Regions from separate parts of the Arthrobacter sp. 10N418 genome, predicted to be linked through region 2. Evidence: riboswitches for the same ligand, from Rfam matches in the RefSeq annotation. Region 2 holds a riboswitch; each other region holds the start of a gene.
The links. Region 2 has a riboswitch for thiamine pyrophosphate ahead of AC1DCZ_RS06010 (phosphomethylpyrimidine synthase ThiC). Riboswitches for the same ligand answer to the same signal wherever they lie in the genome.
Positions count from the first base shown of each region.

Region 1: linked by a shared signal. The riboswitch ahead of AC1DCZ_RS12390 (ECF transporter S component) and the one ahead of AC1DCZ_RS06010 (phosphomethylpyrimidine synthase ThiC) in region 2 are both predicted to bind thiamine pyrophosphate.
Region 3: linked by a shared signal. The riboswitch ahead of AC1DCZ_RS10050 (bifunctional hydroxymethylpyrimidine kinase/phosphomethylpyrimidine kinase) and the one ahead of AC1DCZ_RS06010 (phosphomethylpyrimidine synthase ThiC) in region 2 are both predicted to bind thiamine pyrophosphate.

Region 1 covers NZ_JBFTIK010000013.1:157,867-164,179, forward strand. Annotated here, with positions in the region: gene AC1DCZ_RS12380 (energy-coupling factor transporter transmembrane component T family protein) at 1-692, opposite strand, end outside; gene AC1DCZ_RS12385 (ABC transporter ATP-binding protein) at 689-2,317, opposite strand; gene AC1DCZ_RS12390 (ECF transporter S component) at 2,334-2,966, opposite strand; TPP riboswitch at 3,034-3,177, opposite strand; gene AC1DCZ_RS12395 (heme-degrading domain-containing protein) at 3,412-3,960, shown strand; gene AC1DCZ_RS12400 (DUF4235 domain-containing protein) at 4,002-4,265, shown strand; gene mnhG (monovalent cation/H(+) antiporter subunit G) at 4,262-4,675, opposite strand; gene AC1DCZ_RS12410 (monovalent cation/H+ antiporter complex subunit F) at 4,665-4,940, opposite strand; gene AC1DCZ_RS12415 (Na+/H+ antiporter subunit E) at 4,940-5,485, opposite strand; gene AC1DCZ_RS12420 (Na+/H+ antiporter subunit D) at 5,482-6,313, opposite strand, start outside.
Region 2 covers NZ_JBFTIK010000005.1:182,774-189,086, reverse strand. Annotated here, with positions in the region: gene trmD (tRNA (guanosine(37)-N1)-methyltransferase TrmD) at 1-147, opposite strand, end outside; gene rimM (ribosome maturation factor RimM) at 149-712, opposite strand; gene AC1DCZ_RS06030 (RNA-binding protein) at 885-1,127, opposite strand; gene rpsP (30S ribosomal protein S16) at 1,129-1,551, opposite strand; gene AC1DCZ_RS06020 (hypothetical protein) at 1,770-2,207, opposite strand; gene AC1DCZ_RS06015 (VOC family protein) at 2,736-3,611, opposite strand; TPP riboswitch at 3,783-3,890, shown strand; partial or broken gene AC1DCZ_RS06010 (phosphomethylpyrimidine synthase ThiC) at 3,958-5,306, shown strand; gene AC1DCZ_RS06005 (alpha/beta hydrolase) at 5,317-6,051, opposite strand; gene ffh (signal recognition particle protein) at 6,112-6,313, opposite strand, start outside.
Region 3 covers NZ_JBFTIK010000010.1:66,755-73,067, forward strand. Annotated here, with positions in the region: gene AC1DCZ_RS10040 (vitamin K epoxide reductase family protein) at 1-17, opposite strand, end outside; gene AC1DCZ_RS10045 (Rne/Rng family ribonuclease) at 491-3,688, shown strand; TPP riboswitch at 3,791-3,888, shown strand; gene AC1DCZ_RS10050 (bifunctional hydroxymethylpyrimidine kinase/phosphomethylpyrimidine kinase) at 3,871-5,448, shown strand; gene rplU (50S ribosomal protein L21) at 5,804-6,112, shown strand; gene rpmA (50S ribosomal protein L27) at 6,174-6,313, shown strand, end outside.

The DNA.
Region 1 (6,313 bases), on a different contig from region 2:
AACGTCGAGGCCCTCGCCCAGGTCCGTGCAGCGCCGCCGAAGCCCCGGGCTTCCATGGTGACGGCGAGCCGGGAAGCGCGCCGGATGGCCTGCACCATCAGCCCGAAACTCTGCCCCAAAGTCGCACGGAGCCGTTGATACGGGTTGCCGCGCGAGCCCACACCGCGGGCACGCCGGGCCATGCCGATGGTCTGCCATTCCTCGGCCATGAGCCCCACGAGGCGCATGGCCGCCAGGGTGCCCAGGACGAAGCGGTGCGGAAGCTTAGCGTTCTGCGCCAGGGCGTCCGCCAGGTCCGTGGGATCGGTGCAGCTCATCAGCAGCACCGCGGGCAGCGCGATGGCGAGTCCGCGGAGCATGAAGCCGAGGCCCAGCTGCAGGGATCCGGCGCTGATGGACCAGATGCCGGCATCGAACAATATGGGTCCGGTGTCCGGCGCGAGGATAGCGGTGCTCCAGCCGCCCAGCGCCGCGGCGAGCGTCAGCGGCCAGCCCCGCTGCGAGAGGAGGGGAACGGTCAGCCCGGCCAGGGGGACAAGCATCAGTTCGAAGGCAAGCGCCACGGACGCCGAGACCCAGTCGATCGACAATGCCAGCACCAGGGTGATCATGACGACGGCGGCGAACTTGGCCAGCGGATTGGCCCGGGTCAGCAGGGAACGGTTGCCGCGCAGGCTCAGGACTTCCCTCATGGCGCCGCCACCTCCAGCCCCGGTGCGTTGAGGCTGAGTTCGGCGCCGCCGAGGACGGCGGTAAATTCCTGATCGTGCGTGACGGAGACGACGGCCGTTCCGGCCTCGAGGAGCTCGGAAAGGAACGAGGCGAGCTCGGCCCAGGTGTTGGCATCCTGACCGAACGTGGGTTCGTCGAGCACCAGCACCCGAGGGTGGGCGGCGAGCACGGTGGCCACCGAGAGCCGCCGCTTTTCACCGCCGGAGAGCGTGTAGGGGTTGGCGTCCACCAGCTCCGTCAGCCGCAGCCGCTCCAGCAGCTCGTCCACACGCTCCTCGCCATAGCCGAGGTGCCTGGGCCCGAACATCAGCTCGTCAAGCACGCGGCCTGTGACGAACTGGTGCTCGGGTTCCTGGAAGACGGTCCCGATCCTGGCGATCAGCTGCTGGGCCTTCCACCGGTACGGGTCGATCCCGGCGCCTGCGCTGAGCTCCATCGTTGCGGAGACCGCCCCGGAGACAGGCTGCAGGAGACCGGCCAGGGTAAGGGCAAAGGTCGACTTCCCCGAACCGTTGGGTCCGGTGATGGTCAGGGCCGCCCCCGCACGGACCCGCGCTGTGATGCCGGACTGCACGGGATGCGGCGGAATGGTCCGGAACCCCCCGCGCCAGCCCGCCCGGCGCGGCCGCTCACGGGACACCGCCAGGTCTTCCGCGGCCAGCAGCAGCGCTCCGGCCGCCACCCCGGCTGCCCCGGACGTCCCGAGGGTCCCGGCTGTCCCCGCCGTACCCCCCGCTGAACGGGCCCGCGTCGTTGGCACATGCCCCGGCACCCAGACGCCCGCAGCAATGAGCATGTCCCGCGCCTGCTCCAGCACCTGGTCGGGGGGCCCGTCGATCAGCACGGCGGATTCCGTGGCCGACCCCGGCTGCAGCACCACGATCCGGTCCACGAGGTCTTTCCACACGGCCACGCGGTGTTCCACCACAACCAGGGTGGCCCCGGTCTTGTCCAGGCTGCGGCCCACGGCGTCGCGGACTTCCAGGACGCCGGCAGGGTCCAGATTGGCGGTGGGTTCGTCGAGAAGGAGCAGACCGGGACGCATCGCCAGGATGCCGGCAAGCGCCAGTCGCTGCTTCTGCCCGCCGGAGAGGGCCGACGTCGGGTGGTCCAGCGGCAGCCGGCCCAGCCCGACGTCGTCGAGCGCTTCCTTCACACGCCGCCAGATTCTCTCCGGTGGCACGGAAAGGTTCTCCGCCCCGAAGGCGACGTCGTCGCCGAGGCGCGAGAGCACCACTTGGGTTTCCGGGTCCTGCTGCATGAGCCCGGCCCGGCCGCGCTGCGCGCGTGGCGGAGCGCCGTCGATCAGGAGGCTCCCTGTCTCGTCGGAATCCTCCGCCTCCGCGGGCAGGCCCGGCGAACCGGCTCCGCCCGCGGCGCCGGCGGAACTGTCGCCGAGCACGCCCGCCAGGGCGTGGAGCAGCGTGGACTTGCCGGCGCCGGAAGGGCCCAGCAGCAGCACCCGTTCCCCGGGCCGGATGTCCAGGTCCAGTCCGTTGACCGCGGGCCGGGGCCGGCCGGCGTGCCGCCAGCCCCAGCCGCGGGCCGTGACCGCTGCCGGGCGGACCGTGTTGGAAGGTGTCATGTGCGGCGCGCGGACGTCAGGAGGAGACGGGCTCTGCGGCGGCCTTGCGGGACGCGAAGGAGCTCAGGACCCCGGTCCTGGCCAGGCCGCGGGTGGCGAGCCAGGCCAGGGCTCCGGCGATTACTGCGCCGGAGACTGCCGTGAAGATGATGTAGGCGAGCTTGTCCCCGGGCTCGTAGGCGATGTTCCAGCCCCAGGGCAGGAAGGAGTCGTTCAGGCCGCAGAACAGGCCCGCGCCGGCCCCTGCCAGCAGGGACACCGGCAGGTTGAACCTCTTGTACAGGAACGCGGCGAACACCAGTTCCGCACCGAGGCCCTGCAGGACACCGGAAATCAGCACCGTCGTGCCGTACTGCGAGCCCATGATCAGCTCGCCCGTAGCGGCGACGGTTTCGCAGAACAACGCCGCCCCCGGCTTGCGGACAATGAGCATGCCCAGGATGGCCGGAATCATCCAGCCGCCTGCGTAGAGCCCGGACAGCGGCGGGTAGAGCGCATTAACAGGTGCCGAGACCAGGTTGGCGCCCTGATCCCAAGCCCAGAAGATTACGCCGCCGGCAACGGCGATCAGCGCAGCCACGACGATGTCGACCACACGCCAGTTGTAGCCGCGCCGGTTGAGTGTCTGGTTTGCAAAAATATCAGTCATGTCGTCCTCCTGAGGAACAGGAGGGGAGAGTGCCCCGGCCGGCTGTGGCTTTCGCCGCCGCTCCGGGCACTCTGAGAACTCGACTCCCTTGCGCCGGTACTAACCGGATCAGGTTCGAGGGTCTGCGGTTGTCCGCACTCTCAGCGCCCACCTTTGGCTTCCCCGGGTCTCCCCGGTGATGACCGACGGCGGCGCTCCCCTGTCGTATCTAAAATCGCCCTTGTGGGCGGTGTCCAGTTTACACCCGGCCGTCCGGGAATCCGCGGCCGGCAGTCACAATCCGGAGCCGGCGGCCGGCCCGGGCCCCCGGCGGCGGGGAACACGTCGGCGGGGAACACGTCGGCGCCGGTGTCCGTGAGCACCGGGCTTGATAGAGTCGGCAGTGGCGCGGACAAGGGCTGCCGCCGGAGGGCAGACGGGCAACCAACCGGAAAGCTGGACTATTGTGACGCTTACACCAGCCACACCAGGGTCCTCCGCTGACTATGACCCTGACTCGAGCGAGCCGCAACCGCCGGGGTCCCTGGCGGCGCTGATCGGCCGCATCCTGTCTGAGATCGACGCGCTCCAGTTCGCGTCCTTCAGCAAGGACGACGCCCTGGACCTCGGGCTCCTCCTCGTTGAGCTGGGCAGGACACGCTCACTGCCAATCGCCATCGATATCAGCAAAGGCGAGCAGGTCCTCTTCCACGCGGCACTGGACGGCGCCACCCCGGACAACGAACGGTGGATCAACGCCAAGAAACGCACTGCCGTGCGGTACGAGGTCCCGTCGCTGCTCGTGGGCCTCCGCGCCCGGGCAGCCGGCGGACGGATCGAGGACAACGCCTGGTTCGACCAGTCCATGTTCGCCGCCCACGGCGGCGCCTTTCCGATCTACCTAAGGGGCACGGGGGCGGTCGGCACCGTCACGGTCTCCGGGTTGCCCCAGAAAGCCGACCACGATCTGGTGGTCGAAGCACTGTCGGAGATACTCGGCCGGGCTGGGCGCTAGGCTAGGGGAAGCCCTGTTTCCTGCCGCAAGGAGTCCCAAAAATGAACATTGTCATCAAGCTGCTGGGCACCGGCATCAGCCTGCTGGCCGGCTTCGCCGGAACCAAGCTCGTCGACACCGTCTGGGAAAAGACCACGGGCAACAAGCCGCCCAAGGGCCATGACGACGACGTCCCCACCACGCTGCGCTCGGCACTGACCTTCGCCCTGATCTCCGCGTCGGTCAGCGCCATCATCCAGGTTCTCGCCAACCGCGGGACGCAGCGTGCGGTCACCCGTTTCGCCAAGACCCAGGACATCGTCTAACCCCGGCCGTCGGCCCCGCCGCCGTCGTCGTCCAGCCGACGCTGGGCGGCCGCCCTCTGGACCACGGCCTCGAGCTCGTCCGTGCTGAGCAGCTCCGGGTGCAGGTGCTTGGTCCGGTAGCCGGCCCGGCCCACCATGTGGGCGGCGACAGGGACGGTGAGCAGCTGGAAGAGCCAGGCCACCATCAGCACGGGCCAGACCCACCAGACGCGCATTTGCAGACCCACGGCCAGAAGCAGCAGGAACAGGCCGAGCACCTGGGGCTTCGTCGCGGCGTGCATCCGGCTCATGAGGTCCGGGAACCGCAGCAGCCCGACGGCCGCAGCGAGGGACATCAGCGCACCGGCCACCATGCAGACGGCGGATACGGCGTCGATCACGGCGTCGGCGGGGAGCGTGTCAGGAATCACGGGTGGGTTCCCTCCTGTCCGCCACGAACCGGGCCACCGTGACGGAGCCGACGAAGCCGATGATGGACATCGCCACCAGCAGCATCAGGTTGTTCAAATTCCGGTTGACGGCCATGTCAATGCACAGTGCGGCGCCGAAGATGGCCAACAGCACATCGACCGCGAGCACCCGGTCCAGCAGCGACGGGCCCCTCGCGATCCGGATGATGGCCCCGGCCGCGGCCACGGACAGTACGACGGCGGTCACCGCCAGGACTAGCTGCATCACGCGCCCACCTCCTGGTTCAGTGCGGACAGTTCGTCCCTGGTCCCCATGATGCGGATCAGGGAGGCCTCGGTGTCCCGGACCTCCTTGCGGAGCCTGGCCCCGTCCTCGGCATTACGGACATTGATCCCATGGATATAGAGCGTGGACGTGGACCTGTCCACCTCCACCACCAGCGACCCGGGAATCAGCGAGATCACATGCCCGGTGGCCGTCACCAGGAGGTCGGAACGGCTCCGCAGCGGGACGGCGACGACGGCGCTGATCACCCGCGGTCCGCGGACGACGGCAAGGAACAGGACCTGGAGGCTGGCCTCCACGACCTTCGCCAGGAACACAAACGCGAAGAAGATCGCACGGAGGGCGTTGAAGCGTCCGCCGAGTTCCACCGGCGGCAGGTAGAACACCCTGGCCACCACCACCGCGATGAGTGCCCCGAAGAGCAGGTTGCCCGGACTGAAGTTCTGCCAGAGGGCACCCCAGACGATCACAAGCCACACCAGCAGCGGCAGTTCCTGGCGCAGCGAGATCCGCTTCCGGCTCATTTCCGGCCCTCCGGCCGCTGGCCGGGCGCGGGCCCGGCGAGCGCCGGGACGGGCGCATCCTCGCCCAGCACCGCCTGGATGTACGAGGACCTGTCCAGCATCTCCCTTGCGGACTGGTCGGCCACCTTGAACAGGGGCCCTGCGAAAACTGTCAGCGCCACGCCAAGGATCACCAGGCCCAGGGTGGAGCCCACCATGGTCCGCGGCAGCAAGACGACGTTGGACTTCCCTGCCCTGTTTCCGGTGGCCGAGTCCCGGGAAGCGGCGAGCAGCACCGGGTCCGGATGTTCCGCGTCCTCGGGTTTGCGCCAGAACGCGCGGTTCCAGACCCTGGCGACAGCCAGCAGCGTCAGCAGGCTGGTGAGCACTCCCCCGATCACCAGTGCGTAGGCCAGCGGCGTGCCGAGCTGGATGCCCGCCTGCAGGAGCCCGAGCTTACCCAGGAAGCCCGAGAACGGCGGGATCCCGGCCAGGTTCATCGCGGGGACGAAGAAGAGCACGGCCAGCAGCGGGGACAGCTTGGCCAGGCCGGCCACGCGGTCCACCGAGGAGCTTCCGCCCCGGCGTTCAATCAAGCCGGTCACCAGGAACAGGCTGGTCTGGATGGTGATGTGGTGGACGACGTAGAAGACCGCGGCGGCCAGGCCGGCCGCCGTTGACATCGCCAGTCCGAACACCATGTAGCCGATGTGGCTGACCAGCGTGAAGGACAGGAGCCGCTTGATGTCGCTCTGGGCCAGGGCGCCGAGGATCCCCACGACCATGGTCAACAAGGCGGCCACCATGAGCGGCGCATTGAGCGTGTCCCCGGGGAACAGGAGCGTCTCC
Region 2 (6,313 bases):
ATCCACGCTCCGATGCCGGTCCGTGGTGAAGTCGCGCAGGTCATGGACCCTCAGGTCCAGGAGTCCGTCCTGGCGGGCCTTTCCGATCAGCGAGAGTTCCAGGGGGGCCAGGTACTCCGGGAAGATGCTGACGACGTCGATCCGCATGTCAGGCGCGGTCCGCGTCGGCGTCGGAATCGCCGTCGTCGGGGATCGCCGCGGTCTCGGTATTGACCTCAAAAAGTCCGGCCGGCGGGGTGACGAGGACAAATCCTTCGCCGACGTTGACCTCGGGGACGATCTGCTCCACGAACGGGATCAGGACTTCCTTGCCGTCCGTCGCGGTGACAACCAGCAGGTCCTGGACGGGCAGGGTGTGCAGACCGGAGACCTTCCCGACCACCTGATCGCCCACGCGGACGTCCAGGCCCACCAGTTCGTGCTCGTACCAGCCCTCGTCCTCGTCCTCGTCGATTTCTTCGGTCTCGACGAACAGCTTGGCGCCCCGAACGGTTTCCGCCTCATTACGCGTCTCGATCTCCTCGAAGGCGAGCAGAAGGATGTCCTTGTTCCAGCGGGCGCTCAGTACAGTCAGCGGGCCGGCCGATGCGGGCTCAACAATGAACTGCGTGCCCGGCACGAAACGGTCACCGGGAGCGTCCGTCAGCACCTGGACGGTCACTTCGCCGCGGATGCCGTGGGGTTTGCCGATTCGTGCCACCTGGAGCTGCATCTGTTCCTCTGTTCCGGAGTCGTACTGCTGGATTCTTACTTCTTGGGTCTTGCCGCGTGGGTCTTGCCGCGCGGTTCTTGCAGCGCGGTCCGCACTGCCGCGGAAAACAGTCCGGCCCCTCCACCATTATCTGGTGAAGGGGCCGGGCTCAAGACAAGTGTTGCTGAAAGCGTTACCGGCGGCGGTCCGTGTCGACGACGTCGACCCTGACCGGCTCGCCGTCCGCCAGCGCAGCGACCACAGTGCGCAATGCGCGTGCGGTGCGGCCCTGTCGGCCGATCACCCGTCCGAGGTCGTCCTGGTGAACGCGCACCTCAAGGGTGTCCCCGCGGCGGTTGTTCTTCGCACTGACCTTGACATCCTCAGGAGTGTCAACGATCCCGCGGACGAGGTGTTCGAGCGCTTCGGCCAGCAAGTTACTCAGCCTCGGTGGTCTCTGCTGCTGCGTCGGCGGGGGCCTCGGCTGCTTCGTCCTTCTTGGCCTTCTTGGTGATGGCTTCCGGAATGATCACGGAACCCTTTTCCGGGGTAACGAAGGCAGCCTTGGGAGCCTTGGTCTTCAAGGTGCCCTCCTGGCCGGGGAGACCCTTGAACTTCTGCCAGTCTCCGGTGATCTTGAGGATCGCGGCAACCTGCTCGGACGGCTGTGCGCCGACGCCGAGCCAGTACTGGGCACGGTCCGTGTCGACCTCGATGTACGAGGGCTCTTCGGTCGGGTGGTACTTGCCGATCTCTTCGATGGCACGGCCATCACGCTTGGAGCGTGCGTCCATGACGACGATGCGGTAGTACGGTGCGCGCATCTTGCCGAAGCGCTTAAGGCGAATCTTTACGGCCACTTTTGTGGTCACTCCTGTTTCTGAAACGGGGTCGAGCCCGGCGTTCTGCACCCGTGGGGCGGGCCATACTAGGGGGTTCTAAAAGGACAAGATCCGGACGCGGAGAGAGGGGCCACGCAGATCAAGTACCTGTTCATTGTGCCAGATCAGCGCCGGGATTTCGACTTGACACCCATGCAGTGGCTGATTTCACCCCGGAAGGCACGTCGCGGCCCCAGTCAGGATGTCCAGACGTAGAGCTCAGACTTCGTGGCCGGGTCGATGCCGGCCGCGAGTTCGGCAAGCTGCCGGACGTAGCCTGTGGCCTGGTCCGCACCGAAGGGCATGTCCTCCTCGGCAGCCCAGCTCGCCGCCACGTCTTCCAGGATGTTGCCTTCGTCTTCGGTCTCGTAGCTGAGCAACTCGGCGAGGGCCCGGACCATGGCATGCGGAACGCCGAGCAGGGAGTCGCTGGCCACATCCACCATGGCCAGCTCATAGTCGGCGCCGGCGGCGTGGACGGCGGTGCCGGCCAGGTCCCCGAGCCGTTCGACTTCGAAGTCACTGATGTCCGGGATCCGTACGGCGCCCGGGGCGGCAGGCGCGCCGCCGTCCAGGGCCCCGGCGCGCTTGAGGGCTGCGTTGTGGGTGGAAACAAAGATTTCGGTGAATCCCAAGGAAACACTCCTCATGAGTCGCGGCTGGATTGTTGTTTCAGCCTAGCCGCTCGAGCCCGGCCGCGCCCGGACCGGACATGACCTCCCCTGGACCGTGGTCGAAACTCTTCCATCCGGCCTCGCCTGCGGACATACCCTCCCCCGACCGCGACCAATGGACATGCTGGCACTATGTCCGTTCCCGGCCGCCTGCGTTGGACATGCCCCTGAGGCGCTGCCCTTGAACGTTGGGCATGTCCAGTGCCTGGCGAAAGCGGAGAGCTTACGCACCGCCGCAGCACGGGCAGCGGCAGGCCTTTGGCGGCGGCGGCGCACTCGCCAATCACCAGTCCGGCAGGCAGGCTTCGTGCAACGGTGCCCGGCAGGCAGACGGGCTGCGTGCAACGGTGTCCGTCAACGAGGGCTGCGTGGCGGACCGGGGCATGGCAAACCGGTGGGAATAAATCCCGGACAGCTGTGGCTGACCGCAACATGGTGCGTCCGCGGACGGCTCACGCGCCCGGCGACCGCGCCGGACTCAGCGGGTGCTCAGCGGACAGCGACACGGATGCGGTTGCGCCACGGATCCTCGAACCGCAGCTCGGCGCCGGTGTGGTGGGACTGGACACCGGCAACCTTGAGACGGTCGGCGAGGGCTCCGACGTCGTCCCCCGAAGGCACTTCAATCAGCACTTCGCCCAGGCCGAGGGTATCCCGACGGGGCCCGGCGCCGCGGCTGTTCCAGACGTTCATAGCCATGTGGTGGTGGTAGCCGCCGGCGGAGACGAACAGCGCCTGGCCGTGCCAGCCCGCCGTCTTCTCAAACCCCAGGGTCCCGACGTAGAAGTCGTGGGCCGACTGGACGTCGCCCACCTGCAGGTGGACGTGCCCGACGCCGGCATCGGCCTCGCGCTGGCCGCTCACGGATTCTTCGGTCAGGAACTGTTCCAGATAGCGCTGCGGCGGCAGGGCGAGGCTGTCCATCACGACGTTCTTGCCGTCCCAGGACCACGCGGCCCGCGGACGGTCGTAGTAGAGCTCGATTCCGTTGCCTTCGGGGTCGTTGAAATAGAACGCCTCGCTGACAAGGTGGTCGGCGCTCCCGGTGAAGGACTGCGGCTCGTACTGGGCCGCGCTCGCGACCGTGGCGGCCAGGGCAGGCTGGTCCTCGAAGAGCAGTGCGGTGTGGAAGAGGCCGGCCTCGCCGCGGGAGGGGATGTTTAGGCCGGGGGCGGGGGCGAGGTGGACGAGCGGCTTCTGGCGGCGGCCGAGGTAGAGCCCGCCGTCCTGCTCGGCCACGATGTCAAGGCCCAGGGCACGCTGGTAGTAATCCGTCATGAGCCGCATGTCGCCGACTTTGAGCATCACAGTGCCCATGGTGAGTGCGGCGGGAAGAAGATCGTGGCTGGTGGCTTCGGCAGTCATTTGAACGCTCCGGTGGTTCAGTGGCCACCGACCTTCGATGACCTTGCATACATTAAAATTACTTGAAGCTTCAATTTATTCCAAATGGGCCCGCCGCCGTGGCTGGATCCACGCGACGATCCGGGGCCCGCCACACTCGGGTGGACCTCGGGGCCCCTGAGGTAGCTTCTTCTACGACCACACGGGCGCCCCTGCAGGGGCTGAGATCGGGCTGACGCAGCCTGCGACCGTTGAACCTGTCCGGGTAATGCCGGCGAAGGAAGTGAGTATTTTCGTGAGCACCCAATCTGCACAGCACAGCCCTGCCTAAAACCGGGCCGGACAAGACCGGACCAACCAAGACCAGCCCGCACAAAACCAGCCCGCGGCCCCCACACAGTCGCTGAAGTCGCGTTCCCTGGCGTTCGCCACCGATCCGGAGCACGGCATCCGTGTTCCGGTGACCGAGATTGCGCTGGCGGCCGCTCCGGGCGGCGCCGCCAACGCCCCGTTCCGGGTCTACCGCACGGCCGGGCCGGGCAGCGACCCGGTCCTGGGGCTGGAACCGCTCCGCGCACCGTGGATTGCGGCCAGGGCCGATACCGAGCCGTACAGCGGGCGGGAACGGAACCTGCTCGACGACGGCAGGTCGGCCGTGCGCCGCGGTGACGCGTCCGCCGAGTGGAAGGGCGCCCGGCCGGTGCCCCGCGCCGTCGCCGGCCGGACGGTGACCCAGATGCGCCACGCACGGCAAGGTGTGGTCACGCCGGAGATGCCGTTCGTCGCCTTACGCGAAAACTGCCGCGTCGAACTGGTCCGCGGCGAGGTGGCGGCCGGCCGGACCACCATCCCGAACAACATCAACCACGCCGAATCCGAGCCCATGATCATCGGCAAAGCCTTCCTGGTGAAGATCAATGCTATCTGCCACTGACCGCCGACCGGGTCACGGGCATCGCCTCGCGCGGAGGCTCGATCATGGCCGGCTGGTGCCTGGCGCACCACCGGGAGAACTTCCTCTACACGCACTTTGACGGGCCCTGATCGATCTTCGCCAAATACGATGTCGCGTTCCCGGAGGGGCCGGGCCATGTGCCGTTCCATCTGGTCCGTGAAAACGTGGAGCGCCAGCAGGAGCTCTGCCAGGGCGCACCGTTCTACACGCTCGGGCCGCTGGTCGCGGATATCGCACCGGGCTATGACCACATCACCTTGGCCATCGGCGCCACGGAGATCGCCCGGTACGGCACCGCGATGCTCTGCTATGTCACGCCCAAGGAGCACCTCGGGCTGCCGAACAAGGACGATGTCAAAACGGGAGTGATCACCTAGAAGATCGCGGCCGATGGCGGCCGACCTGGCCAAGGGCCACCCGGGCGCCCACGAACGCGATGACGCCCTGTCCAAGGCACGGTTCGAGTTCCGCTGGCGGGACCAGTTCGCCCTTCCCTGGGTCCGGTCACCGCAGAGGCTTTCCACGACGAGACGTTGCCGCCCGAACCGGCCAAGACGGCGCACTGCTGTTCGATGTGCGGGCCAAAATTCTGTTCCATGCGGATCAGCCAGAACATCCGGGATGAGTACGGTTCAGCGGATTCCCAGGCCGCCCTGGCACAGCTGGCGGCCGGAACGCAGGCCAAGAGCGACGGGTTCCTTGCCTCGGGCGGCAAGGTCTACCTGCCGGAGCCTTCCGTAGGCGGACCCGCAGCATCCTAGGCATCCTCGGCTAGGACGCTTGTGCGTGTTGGCGCCGGCTGACCTCTGCAATGAACGAGCGGATGACCCGGTCCCCGTCCGCTGAGTCCTGGGGCCGGTGTCCTCCCGCGGCGACGCGGTGCAGGGCACCGGTTTCACGCAGGTAGCCTGCGATTTCCTCGTACAGTGGTTCCCAGCCGCCGGTGAGCACCAGTGTGGGGACCCCTGGCACGATCTGCAGGGGCGCCTCCCAGGCAGGGGCCTGCAGCCTCAGCCGCCGGGCGGCGCGTCGTGCCTCCGGGGTGGTGGCGCCGGGAGCCTCCGCCGAAAACGCGCGGCGCACAAATTCCCTGTGGAAATCGTCGTCGCTCAGATGGTGGCGGACGTCGAACAGCGGCTGCATCAGGGTCCGGTGCGCGGCCGTGGCCGGCAGTTCCGCCGTCAGGGAGAGGCAGCCCGGTTCCACCAGGGTGAGGGACTGGACGAGGTCTGGCCGTTCGACGGCGGCCATCATCGCGGAGATGGCGCCCTGGGAGTGCGCCACGACGTGGCCGCCGGCCGCGCCGCGTCCGTCGTCGGCGAGCGCGCCCAGCACGATGGCTGCGTCGGCGGCGAAGTCGGATTCGAGCGGTTCAGCGACGGCGTCGAAGCCGTGGCGGCGCAGGAACAGGGCGTCGTAGCCCAGCGCCATCCCGTGCTGCTTTGGCCACGCGGAGGCCCCGAAGCTGCCCGCCCCGTGGACGAAGACTACGCGCTGCTTGAACATGATCTAACCCTAGGGCACCGGTCCCGCAAGGGGGCCTGCGACATAGCTGCGGGCTGCCGGTTACTTGCTGCCGCCGAGGAACTTATCGAAGCCCTTGGGCAGGTTCAGCTGGGAGGGATCGAAGTCCCCGCCTTGCTGCCCGAAGGACGCGCCGGTGGGCACGGGGTTGGTCGGCCCTGCCGCACGCCGGGCTTCGGCGTCACGGAGTTCCTGCGCTGCCTTGGCCGGGTTGCCGGAGCGGGCCTTCTTCTTGGGGGCGTTC
Region 3 (6,313 bases), on a different contig from region 2:
CTGGAAATGCTGGGCATGGAATATAGGTCCTTTGGCTCGGTGCTTCTGGCCCCGATTGTATCGCCGCAGGCTGGACGCCACCGTGGAACGGCGTCCGGCCGCCTCCGTCCCGGCGATCCGTGAACTGTCCCCGCCCTGCTTCCGCCTGATTCGACGGCTCCTGTGAGACAATGATCGTGGCTGGAACCCGATCCACATCCGGATTCCGGTCCGGCGATTTTGTTTCAAGACCGCCAATGATGAGCAGGGAGCTGCGGATCCTCTGATCCGGGCTGTCCCGCAATGCCATTGGACGGCACCTGGTTGTGGCGTGAACGTCAACGGGTTCCACAAACAATCTCGCCGGCCCTCCAGGGCTGCCGCACCCCACTGCCGGTGCGAACCTGAGGGTATCCAATTGACTTCTGTCAATGCCTGCGGGTGTTGACAAATAATTGCCCCAACGGGTGCCGGATGTGGCGGTACATCGGGGGCAGGAGTGTCGCCACATATGGAAAATGACCAGGTTGTAACGGTTAACGACGAACCGATCGTCCCCGATCAGGCACCAGAAGCAGCTGCTCCGGTAGCGCCCAAGAGGGCCGTCCGGACACGCCGCAAGGTTGTCGCCAAGACAGCCCCCGTTGACCCGGTCGTCGCCGCCGAGGAAGCAACGCTTGCTGCTGAAGCCGCCGCCGCGGCTGAAGCCCCCGTGGACAACCCGGGCGCCGAATCCGCCCCCGAGGCCAAGAAGGCGCCTGTCCGCCGCACCCGGGCCCGCAAGACCGCCGAAACCGCCGAACCGCTGCCCGCGTTCGCCGAAGAGGCCGGAACTGCACCCGCCGCCGAGGCGGCTGCGGCCGGGACGGGCGCTGGTGACGCTCCCGCCGTCAAGCCCGTCCGACGCCGGGCCAGCCGCGCCAAGGCAGCCGCCCCGGCCGCCGAAGTGCCCGCAGCCGGGGCCCCGGCCGCGGAGGCAGCCGAAGCGCCCGTCGAAACGCGCGAAACTCCCGCCGAAGCAGCCGTCGAAACGCGCGACACTCCCGCGGAAGAGGCGGGCGGGAAGCCCGCCGAAGCGCCGTCCGCCGCCTCCTCGCTGTTCCTCGAGCCCGGCATGGTCACCTCGATGATTTTCCAGGCCCCCGACCTCAGCACCGTTGTTCGCCCGGTTCCAGTTCCGGCTCACGCCGCGGAGACGGAGGACGCCGATGAGGAAGAGGGCGAGGAAGGCGAGGACGCCGGGTCCCGCCGTCGCCGCCGCAGCCGCGGGCGCCGCGGCCGCACCAGCCGCACCGGCACTGAGTCCGAAACCGATGAAGAAGGCTCCGCGGAGGAAGCCGAAGAAGAACCGGAGGGAATGCTGGAAGACGGCGTGACCTCGCGCCGCCGTCGGCGCCGCCGCCGCGGTGACCAGGACCTCGAGCTCACCGGCGGGGGAGACGACGATCCGCCCAACACCGTGACCCGCGTCCGTGCGCCCCGCGCGATGTCGGAGGCGCCGGTCAACAACCGCGTCACGTCCGTCAAGGGATCCACCCGGCTCGAGGCCAAGAAGCAGCGCCGCAGGGAATCACGCGACACCGGCCGCCGCCGCACTGTCATCACCGAGGCCGAGTTCCTGGCCCGCCGCGAATCCGTGGACCGCCAGATGATCGTGCGCCAGCGCGACGACAGAATCCAGATCGGCGTCCTCGAAGACGGGGTCCTGGCCGAGCACTTCGTCTCCAAGACCCAGCAGGATTCCCTGATCGGCAACGTCTACCTGGGCAAGGTCCAGAACGTCCTGCCTTCCATGGAAGCGGCCTTCGTCGACATCGGACGCGGCCGCAACGCCGTGCTGTACGCGGGCGAAGTGAACTGGGAGTCCGTCAACCTCGAAGGCAAGCAGCGCCGGATCGAAAACGCGCTGAAGTCCGGCGACTCAGTCCTCGTCCAGGTCACCAAGGACCCGGTCGGCCACAAGGGCGCCCGGCTTACGAGCCAGATCTCGCTGCCCGGCCGCTACCTCGTCTACGTGCCCGGCGGTTCCATGACGGGCATCTCGCGCAAGCTGCCCGACGTCGAACGCAACCGCCTCAAGCGGATCCTCAAGGACCGCCTGCCAGAAGACGCCGGCGTCATCGTCCGCACCGCGGCCGAAGGTGCCTCCGAAGAAGAACTGACGCACGACATCAACCGCCTCCGCGCCCAGTGGGAGGGCATCGAGAGCCAAGCCACCTCGACCAAGATGCTTGCCCCGGAGCTGCTCTACGGCGAACCCGACCTGACCATCAAGGTGGTCCGCGACGTCTTCAACGAGGACTTCTCCAAGCTGATCGTCTCCGGCGAGGAGGCCTGGGACACCATCGAGGCCTACGTCACCTACGTGGCACCGGACCTCGTGGGCCGGCTCGAGAAGTGGACAAAGGACACGGACATCTTCGCTGCCTGGCGCATCGACGAGCAGATCCACAAGGCCCTTGACCGCAAGGTCTTCCTGCCCTCGGGCGGTTCCCTCGTGATCGACCGCACCGAGGCCATGACCGTGGTGGACGTCAACACCGGAAAGTTCACCGGCAGCGGCGGCAACCTTGAAGAAACCGTCACCAAGAACAACCTGGAGGCGGCGGAGGAAGTCGTCCGGCAGCTGCGGCTGCGCGACATCGGCGGCATCATCGTGATCGACTTCATCGACATGGTGCTGGAATCGAACCGCGACCTCGTGCTGCGCCGCATGGTGGAGTGCCTGGGCCGGGACCGCACCAAGCACCAGGTGGCCGAGGTGACCTCGTTGGGGCTCGTTCAGATGACCCGCAAGCGGATGGGCACGGGGCTGCTCGAGGTCTTCGGCGAACAGTGCGAAGCCTGCGCAGGCCGCGGAATTGTCACCCACGACGAGCCCGTCGAGCACCGCCGCGCCAATACCGTCGCCGCCGAACACTACGTTCCCCGTGCCGAGGCCCAGCCCGCAGCGCGGACCGAGCGCAAGAGCCGCCGCCGCGGCAAGGGCGGCCAGGGCACCCCGGAAGCAACCCCGTCCGCGCCGGCAGCAGTGCACGCCGAACCCACCGAGGCGGAGCGGCACGCCAAAGCCGAGGCGACCCGTGCAGCCCTGGCGAACATCGCCGCGGCAGCACACGCCGCCCACCTGCACGACGGGGAGGCAGCCGCTGCCAGCGAAGCGGGGGCCCGCCAGGCCGCCGTCGACGCAGTCACGAAGCTTGCCGCCACGGAGGAAGCAGCCGGACGCCCAGGCGCCGTCCTGACCTTCGGCGGCGAGCAGGTTGCCCTGCCCTTCGTCGAACACGCCGAGGAGTCGCAGGTGCCTTCCCTGACGCTCGACCTCCTGACCGAGGCGTTCGCCCACCTCGGCGAAGCCGGGGAAAGCACAGGGGCCGAAGCGCAGCGCCGTCCGGCGAGGGGCCAAGCCGCGGCCCCTGCGGCCGTGGCGACTGTTCCGGAGTCCACGGTTTCCGAGCCTGCTGTTCCCGAGCCTGCTGTCGCGACCGGCACCACGTCCGGCGGCCGCCGCGGACGCCGCAACCGGAGCGCCAGCCGCGCCCAGGGCGCAGCCAACGAGACGTCCGTCCAGCACCGCGAGGCAACGGCATCGGCCGCAGCCGTTTCGGTTCATGAAGCCAAGGCGCCTGCCGCGGGCAAGCCGGCAGCCAAGCCGGCAGCCAGCGAGCCGATCATCCTCGGCGTCGGCGTACCGGCCTCGGAGCTCTAGCCGGCCCGGCCCGGCAGGACCGCGGGTGCGGCCCGGACCGGCGTAGCAATACGCCGGAACCGGGCCGCACCCGCGGTTATTTAACGGATGAGGCTAGGCTGGAGCACTGACACGGGGTGCCGCGCATTGGGCCGGCTGAGATCCAGACCCGTTGAACCTGTCCGGCTAGCACCGGCGAAGGGATGTCTCTCTTGTCCTCATCATTTCTTCCGTACCCGCCACGCCGGTCCGCGCAAACCCGGCCTCCCCGCGTCCTGGCCATCGCCGGTTCCGACCCGTCCGGCGGCGCGGGGATCCAGGCGGACCTGAAGAGCATCGCCGCGAACGGGGGCTACGGCATGGCGGCGATCACGGCGCTGACCGCGCAGAACACGCGCGGAGTCACGGCGGTCCACGTTCCGCCGGCAGCGTTCCTTACCCGGCAGCTGAACGCGATCAGCGACGACATCGGCATCGACGCCGTGAAGATCGGCATGCTGGGCGACGCCGCGGTGATTGACGCCGTCCGCAGCTGGCTCGAAAAGGTCAGGCCCGCCGTCGTGGTCCTGGATCCCGTGATGGTGGCGACCAGCGGGGACCGCCTCCTGCAGGAATCCGCTGAAGCCGCGCTCCACGCCTTACTGCCGCTCGCCGACCTGATCACGCCCAACCTCGCCGAACTGGCGATCCTTTTACATGAACCCGTCGCCGGGGACTGGGACGAGGCCCTGGAGCAGGGCAAACGCCTGGCCGCGCTGGTCGGCACCACTGTCCTCGTCAAGGGCGGCCACCTGAAAGACCGGGAGGGCGGGAGCGGCGGCGGTTGCCCGGACGCGCTCGTCAACACCGGAGGACTGCTGGGACAGGAGACCGTCGTGGTGCCGGGGGAGCGCGTCGCCACACGCAACAGCCACGGCACAGGGTGCTCCCTGTCCTCGGCCATGGCCACGGTGCAGGCCCGGGTGGGGGACTGGGAGGCAGCGCTGCGGGAGGTCAAACCGTGGCTGCAGGGTGCGTTGCGGGCTGCAAACGGACTGGACGTCGGCTCCGGTAACGGCCCCGTCCACCACTTCCATCATCTTCAGCACCTCACGGAGGGGCACGGCCGCATCCCGGACCGCGCCCCGGCGGAGGGCGAGTTCGTAGAGGCGCTCCGGAACCAGGCGGCCGGCGATCTGGAGGCAATCCATGCCCTCGACTTCATCCGGGGCCTGGCCGACGGCACGCTGCCCGAGAACGAGTTTGCCTACTACCTTGCGCAGGACGCCATCTACCTCAACGGCTACTCACGGGTCCTGGCCCGTGCCGCCGCGCTCGCGCCCTCGGACGCCGAGCAACTGTTCTGGGCCGGCTCGGCGCAGCAATGCCTCGAGGTGGAATCGGAGCTGCACCGGACCTGGCTCAGCACCCGCTCCGCCGAAGCCACCCTGGGTCCGGTCACGAAGTCCTATGTCGACCACCTGCTGGCCGCCTCGGCATCCGGCAGCTACGCGGTGCTGGTGGCGGCGGCCCTTCCGTGCTTCTGGCTCTACGCCGAGGTGGGGGAGGCCCTGCACGGACAGTTCCTCGCCGCGGGTTCCCCGGGAAGCCATCCCTATGCCGTGTGGCTCCGCACCTACGCCGACGAAGGATTTGCCGCCGCGACCCGGCAGGCCATCGCGTATACCGACGCGGCAGCCAGGCACGCCTCGGCGTCCGAGAGGGAGGCCATGGCCCTGGCCTTCCGCCAGTCCTCGCGCTACGAGGTCGCATTTTTCGACGCGCCGCGCCTGCACGCCTGAACCGACCTGGCCCGTGCAGCCTGTACGATAGTCGGGCACGGTTCGGGAAGTCGCTGCAGGATCGCTCTGTCCAAAGAGAGTGGCGTCCATCACGCAGAGCCCGCCGGAACCAGCCTCGTTTGCGGCCGAAGGCAAAATTAGCGTAGTCTAGACCTTCGGTGCTTACGCCAATACTTGGGTTATGACCTTGAGGACAGTTCATTCGATTTTCGGATGGCGTTGTCCACGGGATAGCTCATGGATTCCCCCGGGGAATCCACCGGCGTAGAGGCACAGCGTGAGCCGGTCCGAACACATTGGCCCCAGGTTCCGCACGCAAATCTAGTAATAAACGTCGAGAGAAGTGAGTTCCCCAGTGGTGTACGCGATTGTCCGCGCAGGCGGCCGCCAAGAGAAGGTTTCCGTTGGAGACTTCGTTACCCTGAACCGCGTCCCCGGTGGAGCCGGCAGCACCTTTGAGCTGCCCGCACTGCTCCTGGTAGACGGTGACAAGGTCACGTCCGCTGCCGCGGACCTGGCCAAGGTAACGGTTACGGCTGAGATCCTCGAAGACCTTCGTGGTCCGAAGATCGTCATCCAGAAGTTCAAGAACAAGACCGGCTACAAGAAGCGCCAGGGTCACCGTCAGGAATTGACCAAGGTCAAGATCACCGGTATCAAGTAACCACTCGTTACTGTTCAGGTTTTCAGCAGATTCCCCAGAATTTTAAAGGCAGGCATTTCAAATGGCACATAAAAAAGGCGCGAGTTCCACTCGCAACGGTCGTGACTCAAACGCCCAGTACCTCGGCGTCAAGCGCTTCGGCGGCCAGGTAGTCTCCGCAGGCGAGATCATCGTCCGCCAGCGCGGCACCCACTTCCACCC